One region of the Spirillospora sp. NPDC047418 genome, then DNA from elsewhere that is predicted to be linked to it. Evidence: riboswitches for the same ligand, from Rfam matches in the RefSeq annotation. Region 1 holds a riboswitch; each other region holds the start of a gene.
The links. A riboswitch is a leader RNA that binds a small molecule or an ion and turns the genes downstream of it on or off. The one in region 1 is predicted to bind cyclic di-AMP.
Positions count from the first base shown of each region.

Region 2: it holds a riboswitch for cyclic di-AMP, as region 1 does, so the genes downstream of both, ABZ806_RS23205 (CHAP domain-containing protein) here and ABZ806_RS21600 (C40 family peptidase) in region 1, are expected to answer to the same signal.
Region 3: it holds a riboswitch for cyclic di-AMP, as region 1 does, so the genes downstream of both, ABZ806_RS23275 (C40 family peptidase) here and ABZ806_RS21600 (C40 family peptidase) in region 1, are expected to answer to the same signal.
Region 4: it holds a riboswitch for cyclic di-AMP, as region 1 does, so the genes downstream of both, ABZ806_RS27865 (peptidoglycan recognition protein family protein) here and ABZ806_RS21600 (C40 family peptidase) in region 1, are expected to answer to the same signal.

Region 1 covers NZ_JBEYTW010000033.1:51,522-56,068, forward strand. The annotation lists gene ABZ806_RS21590 (Mut7-C RNAse domain-containing protein) at 1-464, shown strand, start outside; gene ABZ806_RS21595 ((deoxy)nucleoside triphosphate pyrophosphohydrolase) at 470-856, shown strand; gene ABZ806_RS21600 (C40 family peptidase) at 1,166-2,185, opposite strand; cyclic di-AMP (ydaO/yuaA leader) riboswitch at 2,193-2,341, opposite strand; gene typA (translational GTPase TypA) at 2,544-4,397, shown strand; gene ABZ806_RS21610 (FHA domain-containing protein) at 4,469-4,547, opposite strand, start outside.
Region 2 covers NZ_JBEYTW010000038.1:3,990-8,536, reverse strand. The annotation lists gene ABZ806_RS23215 (DUF302 domain-containing protein) at 1-22, shown strand, start outside; gene ABZ806_RS23210 (C40 family peptidase) at 584-1,768, opposite strand; cyclic di-AMP (ydaO/yuaA leader) riboswitch at 2,141-2,287, shown strand; gene ABZ806_RS23205 (CHAP domain-containing protein) at 2,289-3,296, shown strand; gene ABZ806_RS23200 (DUF6153 family protein) at 3,533-3,913, shown strand; gene ABZ806_RS23195 (DUF305 domain-containing protein) at 3,986-4,547, shown strand, end outside.
Region 3 covers NZ_JBEYTW010000038.1:17,315-21,861, forward strand. The annotation lists gene ABZ806_RS23265 (BlaI/MecI/CopY family transcriptional regulator) at 8-382, shown strand; gene ABZ806_RS23270 (M56 family metallopeptidase) at 379-1,329, shown strand; gene ABZ806_RS23275 (C40 family peptidase) at 1,776-2,819, opposite strand; cyclic di-AMP (ydaO/yuaA leader) riboswitch at 2,823-2,969, opposite strand; gene ABZ806_RS23280 (M56 family metallopeptidase) at 3,111-4,046, opposite strand; gene ABZ806_RS23285 (BlaI/MecI/CopY family transcriptional regulator) at 4,051-4,455, opposite strand; gene ABZ806_RS23290 (VanW family protein) at 4,501-4,547, opposite strand, start outside.
Region 4 covers NZ_JBEYTW010000052.1:8,294-12,840, reverse strand. The annotation lists gene ABZ806_RS27880 (hypothetical protein) at 1-391, opposite strand, end outside; gene ABZ806_RS27875 (hypothetical protein) at 397-1,074, opposite strand; gene ABZ806_RS27870 (hypothetical protein) at 1,071-1,748, opposite strand; gene ABZ806_RS27865 (peptidoglycan recognition protein family protein) at 1,973-2,761, opposite strand; cyclic di-AMP (ydaO/yuaA leader) riboswitch at 3,137-3,286, opposite strand; gene ABZ806_RS27860 (PLP-dependent cysteine synthase family protein) at 4,185-4,547, shown strand, end outside.

The DNA.
Region 1 (4,547 bases):
GGCGCATGCGCCTCCTCGGCCTGGACACGGCCTACCACAACGACATGGACGACCCGGCGCTCGTCGTCCAGGCCAACGCGGAGCGCCGCGTCCTGCTCACCCAGGACCGCGGCCTCCTGCGGCGCCGGGCGCTGTGGTTCGGCGCCTACGTCCGCGGCTCCCGGCCGGACGACCAGCTCCGCGACCTGCTCGACCGGTTCGCGCCCGTCCTGCACCCGTGGACCCGCTGCACGGCCTGCAACGGCGAGCTGGTCCCGGTCGACAAGAGCGAGGTCGAGAGCCGCCTGGAGGCGGGGACGCGCCGCAACTACGACGTCTACGGCCGCTGCGCCGACTGCGGGCAGGTCTACTGGCGCGGCGCGCACGGCGGCCATCTGGAGGAGATCGTCCAGGACGCGACGCGGCTGGCCGACGCCGCACGGGGCGAGCGCGGCCCGCGGGCCGCCGTGACGGAGAGGGGCTGATCGCGATCGATCTCGTGGTCGTGGGTGCGGCGATCATCGCGGACGGACGGCTGCTCAGCGCGCAGCGGGCCGAGCCGCCGCACATGGCGGGCGGCTGGGAGCTGCCGGGCGGAAAGGTCGATCCGGGCGAGTCGGACGAGGACGCCCTGGTCCGCGAGTGCCACGAGGAACTGGCGATCAAGGTCCGGCTGCGCCGCCGCGTCGGCGGCGACTGGCGCCTGAGCGAGAAGGCGGTCCTCCGCATCTGGACGGCCGAGATCATCGAGGGAGAACCCCGGCCCCTGGAACACCTGGCCCTACGCTGGCTGGCCCCGCACGAGCTCTACGAGGTCGCCTGGCTCCCCGGCGACCGCCCCGTCATAGACCAACTCGCCCAAGAGGGCCTGACCTAGCCCCCCAGACGCCCACGACCGGAGCCCGGAACGGGCGGGCCGGCGTGTCCAACGACATCAACCGGCGCAGCAACCACGCAACGACCCAAGCGTCGCGATCGCGACCGAAGGCAGGTTCGAGCGGAGCGAGAACCTGATCGCGCAGCGAGCCGCCAGGCGAGTCGGATGCGATGCAGCGATCGCACGTGTTCTTCGACGATGGAGGGCCGCCAGGCCCGAAGGAGGAGAAAAATACCAAAAAAACGCCGGGGGCTTCCTACCGCGCCGCAGGAAGCCCCCGACGATCGAGGGGCCGCGTGGGAGGGCCGGTCAGGAGATGCGGTTGGCGCCCGCGTAGTCGGAGCGGTCGGAGAGCTTGGAGATCTTCACCACGTCGCCGGTCTGCGGGGCGTGCAGGTACTTGCCGTCGCTGAGGTAGATGCCCATGTGGTGGAGGTTGCCGCCGAAGTAGACCAGGTCGCCGGAGCGGAGCGCGCCGCGGGACACCTTCGTGCCGAGCTGGTACAGGTCGCCGGTGTAGTGCGGGAGGCCGGACCTGCCGACCTGGGCGTAGGCCCAGACGACGAGGCCGGAGCAGTCGAAGCTGCTCGGGCCGGCGGCGGCCCACACGTACGGGGAGCCGATCTTGCCGTACGCCTTGCGGGCCATCTTGGCGGGCAGGCCGGAGCCCTTGATCGTCGCGCTGAGGCCGGTGCGGGGGTCGCGGGCGCTCGTGGTGGTCAGCTTGTCGAGGCGCTTCATCACCTCGGTGACCTTGGCCTTGGCGTCCGCGCGCGCCTTCTTGGCGTCCTCCCAGGCCTTCTGGACCTGCGCGGTCTTGGCCTCGGCGGTGCGCTGCGCGGCCTCGGCCCGGTCGATCTGCTTCTTCAGGGCCTGGACGGCGGCGGCCTGGTTCTGGGTGAGGTAGGCGCGCTCGGACAGCCCCTCCGGGGAGCCGTCGGCACCGAAGATCGCGTCGGGGGCGCCGGCCATGTAGGTGGCGGCGGCCATCCGCCCGAGCTGCTCGCGGGCCGGGCCGGCCTGGGCGCGCAGTGTCTCCGCCGCCCTGGTGGCGTCCCGCTGGGCCTTCTGCGCAGCCTTCCAGTCCACCCGCGCCTTGTTGAACTTCTCGGTGAGGATCTCGGCCTCTTCGTTCAGCGCGTCGAGGCTCTTGCGCAGGCCCTGCTCCGTGGTCGGGGTGGGGGTCGGCGCGGTCGCGGCCGCGGTGAGCGCGAACGGTCCGGCGGCGTGCGCGGCGACGGGCGCGGTGGCGCCGAGGCCGATCAGGAGCATGGTGGCCGCGGTGGCGGCGGGCGCGACGCGGCGCCGCCGGTGGGGGTCCGGTGCCAAGCCGGTGTTCTCCTCTCCTCGCGCGCCTACCGGGTTAGCTGACGGGTTCGGGCCAGGAGTCGCCCTACGGCGCGCGCTCGCGGCGGGCGCCGATTCACCCCAGGGAGGTGGGTCCCCGGTTCTCCCGGCGTGCGGGAGATTCGGCGTTCCGGACGCAGCCCCGGGGGGTGGGGCTTCGGACGACCGGATCTCGGGAAGATTACAAAGGATCGGCAAAGTACGCGAATCGGGGCCCGTGTGAAGCCCGCTGACGGGTGTGACGGACGCGCTCGGGATGGGCGGCGCGCGGCGGCGCGTAGAATGGAGTGCTGCCGTGGTTCTGCGGCGTCTCCCTGAAATCTCACACAAGGTAACCCGCATGCCCATCTCCACGCGCGACGACCTCCGTAACGTAGCGATCGTCGCCCACGTCGACCACGGAAAGACGACGCTGGTCGACGCCATGCTCTGGCAGTCCGGGGCCTTCCGCGAGAACCAGGACGTCGACGACCGCGTCATGGACTCCAACGACCTGGAGCGCGAGAAGGGCATCACGATTCTCGCGAAGAACACGGCCGTCCGGCACAACGGGCTGACGATCAACATCATCGACACGCCCGGCCACGCCGACTTCGGCGGCGAGGTCGAGCGCGGGCTGTCCATGGTGGACGGCGTCGTCCTGCTGGTGGACGCCAGCGAGGGCCCGCTCCCGCAGACCCGGTTCGTGCTGCGCAAGGCGCTCGAGGCGAAGCTGCCGGTGATCCTGGTCGTGAACAAGACCGACCGTCCCGACGCCCGCATCGACGAGGTCGTGGACGAGACGTACGAGTTGTTCATCGACCTCGACGCCGACGAGGAGCAGATCGACTTCCCGATCGTGTACGCCTCCGGCCGGGCCGGGCGGGCCTCGCTCGACAAGCCCGCGGACGGGGAGATGCCGGACTCGGCCGACCTGGAGCCGCTGTTCACGGTCATCACCGACACGATCCCGGCGCCGTCCTACGACCCGGACGCGCCGCTGCAGGCGCACGTGACGAACCTGGACGCCTCCAGCTACCTCGGCCGGATCGCGCTGTGCCGGGTGCGCGCCGGGACGATCAAGAAGGGCCAGCCGGTCGCCTGGTGCCGGCACGACGGCAGCATCGAGAAGGTGAAGATCACCGAGCTGCTGATGACGGACGCGCTCACCCGCAAGCCCGCCGACGACGCGGGCCCGGGCGACATCATCGCCATCGCCGGCATCCCGGACATCATGATCGGCGACACCATCGCCGACCCCGACGACCCGCGCCCGCTGCCGCTGATCACGGTGGACGAGCCCGCGATCTCGATGACGATCGGCACCAACACCGGGCCGATGGCGGGCCGCGAGAAGGGCACCAAGGTCACCGCCCGCATGGTCAAGGACCGGATCGACCGCGAGCTGGTCGGCAACGTGTCGATCAAGGTGCTGCCGACCGAGCGCCCGGACGCCTGGGAGGTGCAGGGCCGCGGCGAGCTGGCCCTCGCGATCCTCGTCGAGAACATGCGCCGCGAGGGCTACGAGCTGACCGTCGGCAAGCCGCAGGTCGTCGCGAAGACCATCGACGGCAAGAAGCACGAGCCGGTCGAGCGGCTCACCGTCGACATCCCCGAGGAGCACCTCGGCGCCGTCACGCAGCTGATGGCGGTCCGCAAGGGCCGCATGGAGCACATGACGAACCACGGCACCGGCTGGGTCCGGATGGAGTTCCTCGTCCCGGCCCGCGGCCTGATCGGGTTCCGCACCGAGTTCATGACCGAGACGCGCGGCACCGGCATGGCGCACCACGTCTTCGAGGTCTACGAGCCCTGGTTCGGCGAGCTGCGCACCCGGCCGTCGGGCTCGCTGGTCGCCGACCGGTCCGGTGTCGCGACCGCGTACGCGATCACGAACCTGCAGGAGCGCGGCACGTTCTTCGTCGGGCCGACCACCGAGGTGTACGAGGGCATGATCGTCGGGGAGAACTCCCGCGCCGACGACATGGACGTCAACATCACCAAGGAGAAGAAGCTCACGAACATGCGGTCGTCCACCGGCGACGAGCTGGAGCGGCTCACCCCGGCGCGCCTCCTGTCGCTGGAGGAGGCGCTGGAGTTCTGCCGCGAGGACGAGTGCGTCGAGGTGACGCCCGGGAACGTCCGCATCCGCAAGGTCGTGCTGGACGCCAAGGAGCGCGAGCGCACGCGCGCCCGCACCAAGCGCGCCGGGTAACGGCCCCGCCGCCGCGTGAAAGAGGCGGCCCCGCGGTTCTCGGAACCGCGGGGCCGCCTTCTCACGTGCCGTTACTTGAGCTGGACGGTCCCGGTCACGTCGGCGGCCAGGCGGAGCTGGTCGCCGTTGCGGAGCGGCGCCTCGACGCCG
Region 2 (4,547 bases), on a different contig from region 1:
CAGCCGAACCGGGCAGGGGTGAGGTCCGCTACGGGTGGGCGCCGGCACGGCACTGAGGCCGAGGCTGGGTGGAGCGGCCCGCAGCCTTGGGTCACTCCGGCCGCTGAGGGACGGCCGTGCCGCTATGGGAGAGGGGCGCTCGACCCGCCTCGCCACGAGGGCGGCGGGAGTTCGGTCGTCGGCCGCCGGGCTTCAATGCCGGCCCCGCGCCGGCAGGCGCCGGGGGCTTGTCCCGCCACATCCACAGCACCGCCGCCAACGTCACCACCGCGACCGGGACAATGACCGCCAGCACCGCGATCCGCACCGACCGCGAAGCCCTGACCGCCCGCCGTGAGCGTGACTGCCGTGTGCGTGGTTACCGCCCATCTCTGGCCGCTCCTTGCCGCTGTTCGCCGTCCTCCGCACTGGCCCGTGCCGATGAAAGGGTCACCACCTGACGCTCACCGGCGGCAACAGGGAGCTAATGCCGAGACCATACACATCTGGTTCTTCGCTTGAGCGCCAATCCCCTAGCGCATCCTGGCCGCGCTCGAAACGCTGACCAGCTCGGCTGGGCAGGGTGAGATCCAATTCCAACCTGTCAGCCCGCCAGCCGGGCGGCGAGGCGCGGATTGATGCGGATCGCCCCTTGGAAGTTCCTGAAGTAGACCGGTTGGATGCGCACGACGGTGCCGCGCCTCGGTGCGGCGAGCATCTTTCCATCGCCGAGGTAGAGCGCGATGTGGGAGATGTATCCCGGGGCGGTGGGGTCGTGGGCCCAGGTGAGCAGATCACCGGGCCGGGCCTTCTCGAACGGGATCCGCCAGCCGGCCTTCGCCTGGTCGTCGGCGACCCGCGGTAGCCGGACACCGGCCTTGCCGAAGGCATACTGCAGGATTCCAGAGCAGTCGTAGCCGCCCTCGGCGTCCGACTCCCCGCCCCAGACGTACGGCATCCCGAGCTTGCTCTCGGACGCTTTGATCGCCGTGCGGATCTGGAGTGCGGTCAAGACCTGACCGCGAGCGTCCGGGAGCTGGGCACCTGCGCCCGGGGAAGTCCCGCTCTTGGTGGCGAGGGATACGACCTTGGACCCGCGCGGTACGAGCCTGCGCACGCTCCGCGTGAGCTTCGTCAGGTCGCGCTTCCCGGCGCTGATGAGCAGCGCATTGCCTTCCGCCATGCCCAGGGTGCGTGCGGTTGGACGCGAGACCACGGCGTCGACCTCACCGATCCCCATCGTGGCGAGCGCGCCGACTCTGAGGCTGGTCTTTCCAGCGGTTCCGTCGAGCGCCGCTTGGCTGCCGAGGGACACCCCGCCGTCGGTCCCCAGTGCGAAGGAGACCGCGATGTCACCTGCAGCGACGTTGCGCCAGAGCGCGTCCGATTCCGCGGTGGGTTTCGGTGTGTAGCGCCGGAAGGTCGAAGGATCGACGCCGAAGACGGTCACGGACTTGCCCGCGAGACGGCCTTGTGCCGCATCGACCGTCTCGACTCCGCGTACGCCTTTCATCTCGGCGATCTTGGCGATCGCCGAGGGCGGGAGAGGTCGTGGTGCGGCCACGAGCAGGTGCGGCGCGAGCCGCGACGTCAAGGGGGCGACGAGCCCTGCTGAGGACGGTTCGGGACGCCCCGCCGCCAGGAACCGGGCCGCACCGGCCTGCGCCACCGTGGCCGGAGGCGCTTGCGATGCCGAGCGGACGGCCAGGACCGCCACGTCCGCGGTCAGTGTGGTCACCGCCGAAATGCCGATCACTATGGGAACCGTGCGGCCGCTCGGCTTGAACACCCGGACCTCCCGCAAGGTTCGCGTACCATCTCCTACGATGCGTCGGAGGTGACGATAGCCGCCATGCTGCGTCGACGCCAGCCGCCGGCCACGATCAAGTAGCCGCACATCAACTAGGGCTACTACCTTCAATAGTAGCTATGACGGACCGCGAACGGCCGGTTCAGCTCTACTGGCCGTGTCCGCCCGACAAGTCGGCAGGTGCATGCAAGTCGTCCTGAACAGGCAGTACTGACACTCGACGATGCGCGGAGACACCGGCCCGCAGGCAGCTGATCCGTGGTCGGCTTTGACCTCGCGTTGCCATCTCGGCGAACGTGCTACTACATTGCATCGTAATCGGTTCGTGATCCACTCCCCGGCCTGGGGGGCGCGGACCGACCGCCTAATCCCGATCGGCGCGCCAGCGCCGCGGGAGCCGGGGACCCACTGTTCCTGGGGTGAATCCGCCGCGCGCGGTAGGGCCTGCTCCTGGCCCGAACCCGTCAGCTAACCCGGCAGGCGGAGTCAAGGAGAACCGATGGATCCCGTAGGTGCGAAGCTGCTGGAAGTAGCCAAGAAGGAACTCGGATACCGCGAGAAGGCCGGCGGCTACACGAAGTACGGCGACTGGTACGGCAAGACCTACGAGGGCGGTGACGACTACTACGCCACCGCCCCCTGGTGCGACATGTTCCTCGCCTGGGCCGCCACCGAGACCGACACACAGGACTGGGCGGGCGAGTTCGCCTCCACCATCCAGCACGCCGAGTGGTTCAAGAAGAAGGACGCGTGGGGCACCAAGCCCGAGCCGGGTGCGCTGGTGTTCTTCGCCTGGTCCGACTCCAAGGACATCGACGCCATCAGCCATGTCGGCCTGGTGGAGAGCGTCAAGGGCTCGTCCCTGCGCACGATCGAGGCCAACACCGACGGCGTCTACCTCAAACGGAAGACGCGCGACGTCAGCGACGTCGTCGGCTACGGCTACCCAGGCAAGGTCAAAGTGGCGGGCAAGCCGCTGCCGGGAACCGAAGACGAGACGAACTACGTCCCCAAGCACGCGGCTCCCGCATCCGAGTCCAAGGGCGCGGAGGCGACGCGCCCCGAAACGGCGGTCACCTCTCAGGGCGCGAGCCCGAAGGCGGCCGGCGACCAGCCGCTCGTCCAGCCGGACGTCCTGCTGGGAGGGCTGCTGTCCATCGCGGTCTGCGGTACGGCCGCGCTGGCGGCGGGCAAGTCGATCGCTGCTCGCGTTCCGGCGGAGCCGCCGATCCGTGTGCGGAAGCGCGGCAAGCACCACAAGCAGCCGGTGGAACTGCCCGCGGACATCACACCGGCGGGCCTCGATGCGTCCGAGGCCGGAACCGCCGCCATGCCGGTGATCTCGGCCGCCGTCGCCGCCGAGGCAGAGGATCGCGAATTCTGGAGCCGGGTCTCGACACTGCAGGACGACGAAGATCTGGCGTTCTGGGACACCCTTTACATCGATTTGGAGCCGATCCGCTCGAACACCTCCGACCGCACGATGGCCGGTCGTTGTGGCCGATGACCGAGTCGTGGCCTCTGACCGAGGCGATCCCGATTGAGCCGGGAGCGTGCCGGGAGACGTATGTCCTGGTCAGGGAGGCGCCTTGGCGGATCACCGGCCATCCCTCGCTACCATGGGCGTGGCAGAGCAGCGCAGGGAGAGGAATGGCCGGCGGTCTTCCGGGCGGACGGTCGCTACGGGGTATGGAACGGCAGGTGGGGTAGCTGAACCGGTCACCGGAACGGTGCGGGCAAGCCATGAAGCTGCCGTTCGGCCTGCTCATGTTGCTCTGCGTCCTGGCGATGCACGGCTTCCAGGCATCGCCGAGCCCCACCGAAGCGGCGGGCGTCCCGCTGACGGCGATGAGCATCGGGCACGAGGCGACGCCATCCTCGTCGAAAGCCGTCCATCAATCCTCGGGCGAGGACCAACCCGGTGATCATCACCAGGATCATCCGGGCGGTCAGGTCTGCCTGGCGATACTGTCCATGATCTCCTTCCTCGGAGCGATCGTCGCCCTGTTCGTGCGCGAGCCGGTGATCGTGGCGAGGCGGATCCTGACCAGGATCCGAATCCTTCTCGTAGGACGGCCTCCACCGAGGCCGTCCCTGTACCGCCTGAGCGTGCTGAGGCTGTGACAGACCGGCGGCGTCTTCGCGGGCGCCGGGCTCCCCGAAGTCACAGACACTCGACACGAAAGGTCCACCACCATGAAGCGCGCACTCGCGCTCGTCGCCGTCCCCGCCCTGGCGATCAGCCTGGCCGCCTGCGGCGACAACGACTCCGACAACGCCAAGGCCCCGATGTCCGGCCACTCGATGCCGGCGAGCGCGTCACCGTCCAACGGCGGCTCGCAGACGCAGCACAACGACCAGGACGTCATGTTCGCCCAGATGATGATCCCGCATCACCGCCAGGCGATCGAGATGGCCGACCTGGCCGCCATCCGCACCTCGTCTCCGGAGGTGAAGCAGCTCGCCGCGGAGATCAAGAAGGCGCAGGACCCGGAGATCAAGCAGCTGTCCGCCTGGCTGACCGGCTGGGGGGCGTCGGTGCCCTCGCCCGGGATGAGCGGCATGAGCCACGGCATGGACGGCATGATGACGGACAAGGAGATGAAGAAGCTGGAGGGCGCCAAGGGCGCGGCCTTCGACAAGGCGTTCCTCGAAATGATGATCAAGCATCACGAGGGCGCCGTGGCGATGGCCAAGACCGAGCAGTCCTCCGGGCAGTTCCCCGCGGCCAAGCAGATGGCCACGGACATCGTGACCT
Region 3 (4,547 bases), on a different contig from region 1:
GTAGATCATGCCCGGGCAGCGCTTCGGCGACCTGGAGGCCGCGGTCATGGACCGGATGTGGTCCTATGGCCGCCCCGCCAACGTCCGCGAGGTCCTTGAAGACCTTCAGCGTGAGCGGTCGATCGCCTACACCACGGTGATGACCGTGATGGACAACTTGCACAAGAAAGGATGGCTGCGTAGGAAGCGCGTCGGGCGCGCTTATGAGTACGAGGCGGTCGCCTCGCGAGAGGGCTACACGGCCAAGCTCATGCGTGAGGCGCTTGCGACCAGCAGCAACCAGGCCGCAGCGCTCGTCCACTTCCTGTCCGACTTGTCGCCAGAGGAAAGCGAAGCCCTGCAAGCGGCTCTTAACGTCGTGAAGCCGCGGGATACCACGTGACCGCGGTCGCCACCCTCCTCGCCTATGCGGCGCTGCTGGGAATCCTGGGTCCCCGGCTGCTGCGCGCCCGCGGATGGGCCGACCGGGCTCCACGGCTCGGTGTGCTCGCCTGGCAGGCGGCCGGAGCGTCCGTCATCGCCGCGGTGGTCCTCGCCGGCCTGATGCTCGTGGTGCCGATCGTCCGGGCACCGCACGGCCTGGCGGACCTGCTGGCGGCATGCCGCCTGATGCTGCGCGTGCACTACGAGGTCCCGCCACAGCCGGTCGCGGGCTACGCCGGGCTCTTCGTGGCCTGCGGCGTCCTGCTCTGGACGGCCGGACATGTCCTGACCGCCTTCATCGCGACCGCGCTTCAGCGGCGCCGACACATGCAGACGCTCACCATGGTGGCCCGCCGCCGCCGGGACCTGGGCGCCCTGGTCGTCGATTACGATCAGCCGCTGGCCTACTGCCTGCCAGGACGCCGACGCTGTGTCGTGCTGAGCACGGGGGCGCTCGAACGGCTTCCCGAGGATCAGCTGTCCGCGGTCCTCGCCCACGAGCGCGCGCATCTGGCGGGCCGCCACGATCTCGCGATCAACCTCGCCGTGGCATTCGGCCGTGCGTTCCCCACCGTACCGCTCCTCCGCGCCGCCAGGGCGGAGGTTCCCAGGTTGCTGGAGTTGCTGGCCGATGACGTGGCCGCCCGCAAACACGACCGCGTCACCCTCGCGGCGGCGCTGGTGGCCGTCGCCGGCGGCCGGACGCCGACCATGGCCATGGGGGCGGGCGGTGGCACGGCACTTCTGCGGGTCCGCCGCCTTCTCGCGCCCCACGATCCCCTGTCCCGCGCAGGACGTCTCACCGGCAGCATCGGTATCGCCCTGCTTGTGACGCTGCCGCTGGCTCTCGCTGCCAACCCGGCCATTACGGCGATCCTCGAACGCCACTGCCACTTTCCGGTGTAACGGCCGAGCCGGGGTCACAACCCGACGGGGCCGGCCTGGTATGCGTAGATGCACGGCGTCGCCCTCTTCGACCCCATATCTGCTTCTCCACGGGCGAAGGACCACGCCCGGATGGACGTGCACTGCCGGACAGCTCGTATAGGTGACGATGACGTCGACCGGCTGGCCGTCCGAGATCCCCAAACAAACTCGGACGGTCCAGTTCCTGGCCCCGGTCCCACGAAGGATGGCGCTGCACCGCTATCGACCCGCACGGGAGCATCTCCCCGCTCGGGTTGAACTTGCGGCAGCGTCCCAAGGCACGTCCCTCTACTACTTCGTCGAATAGTAGAGGGTGGGTGCGGGGCGTCCGGTGGGCTGGCCACAGGGATGGCAGCACAAAGACGTCCCCGTCACCCCGGGGGCGGGTGACGGGGACGCGGTACGGGGGGTTCGGCGCGCGGTGGTCAGGCCACGCGGACGCCGCCGGCGAACGGGCGGCCGGAGATCGAGCTGATCTTGACGACGTCGCCGGTCTGCGGGGCGTGGACCATCTTGCCGTTGCCGATGTACATGCCCATGTGGTGGAGGTCGCTGTAGAAGAAGACCAGGTCGCCGGGCTTGAGCTGGCTCTGGGAGACACGCGTGCCAGCGGTGAACTGGCTGCCGGTGTAGTGGGGGAGGCTGATGCCGACCTGGGCGTAGGCGTACAGCGTCAGTCCCGAGCAGTCGAAGCCCTTGATGTTGGCGCCCTGGGCGGTGCCGTAGGACGGGCCCGACGCATTGCCGCCGCCCCACGAGTACGGAACGCCGCGCTGGCTCAGGGCCGCCCTGACCGCCCCCATGGCCTTGGCCGAGGCCCCACCTGGATCAACGTTCGGGGCGGGTCCCGCGCTGGTGCGTCCGCCGGACCCAACGCCCAGCTTGGCTTCGACCTTCTTCAGCTTGGTCTGGAGCTCCTTACGCTTCTTCTTCGCCTCGTCGGTGAGCTCGCGCACCTGCTTCGCGCGTGCTTCAGCCGACTTGCGGGATCGTTCCGCGGATTGCATCGTCTGGAGCAGGTGGGCGACACGGGTGCTGTCCTGGCGGGCGAAGTAGTTGAGCGTGGCCGACTTGTCCAGCACGGCCTGTGGGTCGTCCGCTGAGGCGAAGGCGACCGCCGGGTCCGTCGGACCGTTCTTGTAGCTGTCGGCGGCGAGCTTGACGATCCGGTCCCGGGCCTCGTCCAGCGCCTTCTTCTGGCGGACGGCGTTGCCCTCGGCCACCTTGGCGGCGCGCTGCGCCTGCTGCAGGCGCACGCGCAACCCGTTGTACTGCTCGCTGAGCTTCTCCGCCTCGTCGGCGAGCTTCTTCTGCTGAGCAGTCAGCTCTTTGCGGGTCGGCTTGGGCTCTGCCCAAGCGGGCGGGGGAGCCACGAGCGTCGCGGAAACGGCGATCGATGCCGTCCATGCCGTGCTCATGATGAACCGGCGGCGGATCGGCGTTCTCTCTCCGGCAGCTCGTCGCTGCATGCACTGTCCTCTCCAGTACGCCTACCGGGTGAGCTGGCGGGTTCGGGCCGGAGTCGCCCTACCGCTCGGGGGAGCGGATTCACCCCAGTGGAAAACGGTTCCCCGGTTCCTCGGACGGCGCGGGGCCGCGGGATTCGGCGTGGCCACCGCTGTCCCCGGCGGGGACACCCCACGATGGCTCCTACGGAGCGTAGGAGATAGCGGCCTCATTCGCCACCCAAGCGGCCGATTGCGACAAACCGCCTCTGGAGTCTCAACGATGTGTTAATGACCGGCCGGTAAGGGACGGCCTCAGCAGATCTCGGACAGCTGCACGATGGTCGCGGCGGCGACCAGGAGGGGCGTGGCGACGGCGATGGTGACGAAGGCGGAGGCTGCCGCCCTGGCCGCCCGGCGCGGCTTCACCGCCTCGGCGGACTCCAGCCGCAGCACTCGTTCCGTGAGCGCCCCTGTGGAGGGGCCCGCGGCGCCGAGGGCGCCTGCCACACCTGGTGTCGCCGCGAGCCGGCACAGGGCGTCGACGAGCGTCCGCCTGCCACAGGCCCGGGCCGCCGCGTCGTCCGCGGCCATCTCCAGCAGCAGCGGCAGGGTCTTCTTCGCCCGGCGGACGGTCGGCAACCAGGGCAGGAGCGCGTAGGCGAGGTCGAGGATGAGTAGCATCGTGTGGTGCCGCTGACGTAGATGCGTCCGTTCGTGGACCAGGACAGCGCCGAACTCTTCGGGAGTGAGGGTCTCCTGCGTGCCGGTGCTTACCACGATCGCGCGCTGTCGGGCGGGGAGCGAGTACGCCACGGGGACGGGGTGGTCGAGGACGAGTACGTCGTCGTGCCGTCCATGCTCCTTGGCGACGAGCCGGAGCATCTCCCAGTGCCGGCGCCGGTGCCGCACGGCTCGTCTGAGCCGCGGCAGGCTGCGGACGAGCCTAGAGCAGCAGGCCGTCAGCAGCACCAGGCTCGCGGCCGCTGCCATGATGATCGCCTCGTCGCCGTGGTGCGGCAGGCAGTTGCGCAGCCACTCCAACAGGCCGTGGCCGGGCGCCGGCGGCGACAGCAGCGCCACCGCGACGATCCCGATGTCGGCGATGAAGGTGCCGGCCAGAGCCGCGAACCAGCAGGCGATGGCGATCCCCGGATGCGCGGCGGGGCGGCGGAGCCGATCGAGGGCGGGCCCCGCCAGGCAGCCCAGCAGGACCGCCGTGGACACCAGACTGATCACGAGGTAGATCACGCCGTCATTCCCCCTGCTCGCCGGACGTCCGTTGGCGCAGGGCGTCCAGCAGGTGGCGCGCGTCCTCAGGCGGGACGGCTTCGGCGAACCTCGCCAGGATGCTGCCGTGGTCGTCGGACTCGGTGAGCGCGTCGAGCATCAACTCGACCGCGTACTCCTCCCGCGCGCGGGTGGGGGCGTAGCGGAAGGCCGTCCCGTCGGGGGTGCGCCGCAGCAGCCCCTTCTGCGCCAGCCTCTCGGCCACGGTCTGGACGGTGTTGTAGGCCAGGGCCTTGTCGGCGTCCTCGTTCAGCTTCGCGAGCAGCTCACGCACCCGCAGCGGGCCGGGCGCGTCCCAGAGCACGTCCATGATGGAACGCTCGAGTGCTCCACCCAATCCGGCCACGCGCCACCTCCGTCCTGCGCACATTGTGCCGGAGAATCGGCTGTGGGCGGGAACGCGGGCTGTCGCTCGCTACCGGCACGTGATGCGGGGCTCGGCCTGATACGTGGTGTGGAACT
Region 4 (4,547 bases), on a different contig from region 1:
AGTAGGACAGGTAGGCGAGGCGGCTGTCGGCCGGGTCGGTGGCGGCTTCGTGGACCGTGAGATCGCCGTGTCCGGTGGCATAGGCCGGGTCCAGGCCCTCCTTGATCGCGTAGTTGTCGATCTCCTTGAGGGTCCTGCCGTCCAGCAGGTGCACGGTTCCCCAGCCGTCGAACTTCGACTGGGCCTTGACCCCGGCGCCGATCGTGCCCAGGGCCGGGAAGTCCGCACCCTCGGGCGTCGACGAGTATTCGGGCGTGTCACCGAACAGGAGGTGCCCTGCGCGGTGGCCGACGCAGACGGCGGATGCGGTGACGGTGAACTGGTGCCCTTGGCTTCCGCACAGGAACCCGTCAGGGAACAGGCCATTGCTCGTCGCGCCGTGGCTCTGCACGACGATCACCTTGTCGTATCCGGCGAGCTGGCCGGACTCGACCTTCTTGGAGAAGAAGCAGCCGCCCCGGACGAAGACGGCGACATCGGCGCCGGTGGTCGCCTTGGACGGGACCTCGGCGCGGTCACTGGTGCCGTTGCCGTCGACGTCCTCTTCGCACCGCTCCCGGCCCAGACGGTCTTGGCGCCTTCGAAGGTCTTGCCGGGCAGCGTGTCGATCTGGACCGTCCAGTCGAACTGGCCTGCGCCGTAGGTGCCGGCATTCGGCCCAGCGGTGATCTGGAAGGACGTCCGGGTGGGGGAGAAGTCCTCGTCGGTGCCGACGATGAACCGGTTGTTGCGCGTCCATTCGGCCTGGTGGCCGTTGCCTTCCGGCGGGCTGAAGCCGAGGAGCTTCTCGGGGTCCGGGTAGTCGGAGTCGTTGACGAAGACCGGCTTGGCCGGGTTGTCGAGATTGAGGATCACCCAGCCTGCGTCCCAGTACGACAGCAGCCCCAGCCAGTGGCCCCTGATCTTCTTGACGACCATGTCGTGCAGGAAGACGGTCTCTCCGTTGGCCAGGGGTTTCTGGGCGCCGGGCCAGTCGGTGAGGCTCGTCTCGGCGATCAGCGTCGGGTTGGACGGGTCGGTGATGTCCATGATGTCGACGTCGCTGGTGGCCTGTTCCTCGTCGTCGGAGATCATGGCGTAGACGTGGCGCCCGGCCTGCCAGGCGAAGACGCTGTGCTCCTGACGAGCCGTCGGCAGTTCGCCGTCGTTGGTGTCCCCTCGCCGATCGCCAGTGGGACGATGTGGCGCGGGTCGGTCACGTCGTAGATAGACATCCCGCCGACCTGTGATCCCGTGTCCGAGCAGATCTCGTTGTTGGTCACCAGGATGTCGCCCTTGAACGCGGCGGTTCGCATCTTGATGACCTGCATCCCCTCACCCGGATATGACCCCGCCGGGAACTCGGTGAAGGAGACCTCCTTCGGCTTCGCCGGGTTGGAGATGTCGACCGTGTAGAAGCCGCCCTTCCCGCATGGGTCGGTGTTGAGGCGCCGAGCCGCCAGGTAGGCGTGGTCGCCGCTGACGGCTAGGTCGGCGATGTGTCCCGGCCGGTCCTGGCCGGTCGCGCCGCTGACGTCGAGTTCGCCGACCAGCTTCACGTTCTTGCTGGAGCCGGGGAGGTGCCCTTCGCTTCCACCGTGCTGGTCGTCGGCTTCACGGCCGCCGCTCTCGGGATCGGCGGAACCTCCATTGATCTTCGTCTTGGCGGTTGGTGGCGTGGGGCTGGCGGCTGCGTCCCCGAGACCGCTCATGGCGATCGTCAGGGTGGTGGCCAGGGGGATCGCCCATGGGCCCTGCGCATGTCTCACCTCTCGTCGGTGGACCTGATCATCGGGTGGCATGCCTGGGTCGGCGCCCCCGGCAGCCGGCGATCAGACATGCCGTCCGGACCGTACTCCTACGCAATGTAGGAGGAAAGGTGTGACTCCAATACGGCCGCCCGAAAGCCCTCCTGAGATCTCGACCGCTGCTCCTCCGTGAGCGAAAGCCGAGTTGTTTCAGTACGGAGGGTTACGCGTCGAAGCGGTTGGCGTCAGCGGAGCAACCTGGGGGAGACGACCTTGGCGACGTCCTTGCGGAGGCTCGGGAGGGTGGGGGCGAACTTGTAGCCGCAGCAATCGGTGTCGTTGAACTTCATGTGCGGGACGATGGCCTCATACGGGTTGAGGTCGTACTGCTCGCACAGCCAACCGCAGACCTTGACCAGGGAATCGCGCAGTCGTTGCGGAGGCAGGACGGTGTTGTAGGTGCCTTCGCACTCGATGCCCACGGTGTCGGCGTTCGCGCCTCTCACGTGCGTGCCGACTACCATCTCGCCCCGTTCGGCCGCCGCGAGGCTGCCCGTACGACCCTCCAGGATGTGGCCTCCCCGGCTGATGGTGAAGTGCTGTCCGGTGTCGCCCCATCCTCGTCCCTTGTGCGCATTCTGGATCGCGCGTGCGAGGCGCTCTGCCCGTGCGAGCGAGTAGTCGTCGACGTTGTCGGTGAAGGTGTGGTGCACGACGATGTACTTGGGAGGACGCCGGCGGACGGTCGCGGTTCTTTCCGGCTTGCCGGCCCCCCACTCTTTGGTCGGGTGGATCAGCGGAGACTTGGCGGATGCCGTGCGTGCGTTCCGGGAGGCGCGAGATCGCCTGCCCCCGGCCGCGCCCTCCTTGCCACTCGCGGCGGCTCGTTGCGCTGTCCGCGCCGGAGGCGAGCCCCGCATTTCCTGGACGCCGAATGCCGCGCCGGCCGCGAGGAGGCCGCCCAGAAGGAGAGTTCGGCGAGGTACGGCGCCGTTCGTGGAGCCGTCGGCGCGATGCCGTCCGTCGTAGTTCATCGGAATTCCTCCGAGGGGATCGCCCCACGGCGCGGCCAATGTCATGGGAATGGCATGCCGAAGGGCAGGCGGAAGTCGCCGCCTGTGGTCAGCAGGGGATAGTGCGTGCACTAACGCATGCGGGGCCTGCCCCGGCTGGAGCCGTGGACAATGAAGGTCAAATGAATTAGTTGCGCACGTGCACGCTACGAGGAAGACGCTGCATCAGCATGCGTGGGGATGGTCCTCGTCAGACGATCGGAATCAACAGAGTCTGCGGTTCTGCTGTCTTCCGGCGCTCTACGCTGTGCCAGGTCAGGTGCCCGGACGGCTGACCGTTCGGGAGTCAGGCGCAGGACGGTCGGCAACTGGGGGAGCGTACTGCCTTTTCACGCTTTCTCCTCTCCTTGACTGCCTACCGGGTTAGCTGACGGGTTCGGGCCAGGAGTAGGCCCTACCGCGGCCTTGGTCGCGGATTCACCCCAAGAAGGATGGGTCCCCGGCTTCCAGGGCGTCGGGCGCCATGGAATTAGGCGTTCGGCCGGTCGCCTGTGGAGCGGCGTTCCCTGGCCGACTACTAGGCAAGTTAGTACATGGAGCTCCGTGCGTCCAAGTCGGCAAAGGTAAAATTCAATAGTGATCTACGCCGGGCCACTCCGCCCGAGGCTGGGTCTTCGCCTGTGAGTGACGCGGGTTCCGGGATGGGAGCTCCAAGGGAGCGGGTCGCTCGTGCGCCATCGATTCCGAGCTTGGCTCAGGGATGAAGTGAGCCATACGGGACTTTGGCGGGGTCTCGTCCTACGACACGTAGGAGATGGCTACAGTATGTGATGTGTACCTAACTCAGCGTGCTTCGCAGGGGTGCGGCCCCTCGTCAGGAGGCGGTCTGTCGCTCCTGCTGGTCACGCTGTCCGCGCTCCACTTCGTGCTCTGCCTGCCTGGTCTGCACTCAGAAGAATCGGCTGGGACGGCGGGGCGCACGGTACCCTCTGCCGCCTTGAGTGCCCACGCCGACGGTCAGCCTGGCAACTCGGGCGGAGCGGCGACGAAGAGCCTTCCTCCCGAGCCGCATGATGACTGCGGAGATTCGACGGCTCTCCCGTCCGAGGGCAGCCGGGTTGTCATGCTTCTCATTGCCGCGTTCCTCGGACTCGCCATCCTCTTGGTGAGGGGAGAGCGAGATGCGGCAGCGATGTTCCTGCGGAGTTCCTGTGCCGCGTTGCGTCGACGATGCGTACCGCCTCGCCCCAACGGGACCCGTCTCCTGAACCTGATCTGCCTGGCGCGGCTGTGATCGGCCAGGTCATGCGCCCTTGTCGATGACGGAATAGCGGAGGACGAAGTTCTCCGATCTTCCTCCTCGGCATGCCCGCTGAGGGACAACCGGCGACGACCGCCTCGCAACCACATCCGCGCTGCTGAGCTGAGCCTTCAGGAGAGAACGTTGGACGCGATCGATCTGCACGTACCAGGGCAATCGAAGGGCTTTGGTGCTTCCCGAGGGACGGGAGCCGGCACCTGCCGGTCGCCTGCGCGCCTGGTCGGGAACACTCCCGTCCTCTGGATTCCGGATCTGTCCGGAGGGAGCACGAACGGCTTCTGGGCCAAGATCGAAGGCACGAATCCGGGCGGGATCAAGGACCGTCCGGCCCTCCACATGGTCGCCCGCGCCCGGGAGCGCGGCGATCTAGCCTCAGGAACGCCGATCATCGAATCCACCAGCGGCACGCTCGGGCTCGGCCTGGTACTCGCCGGGATCTCCTACGGCCATCCCGCCACGCTCGTTACGGACCCGGGAATGGAGCCG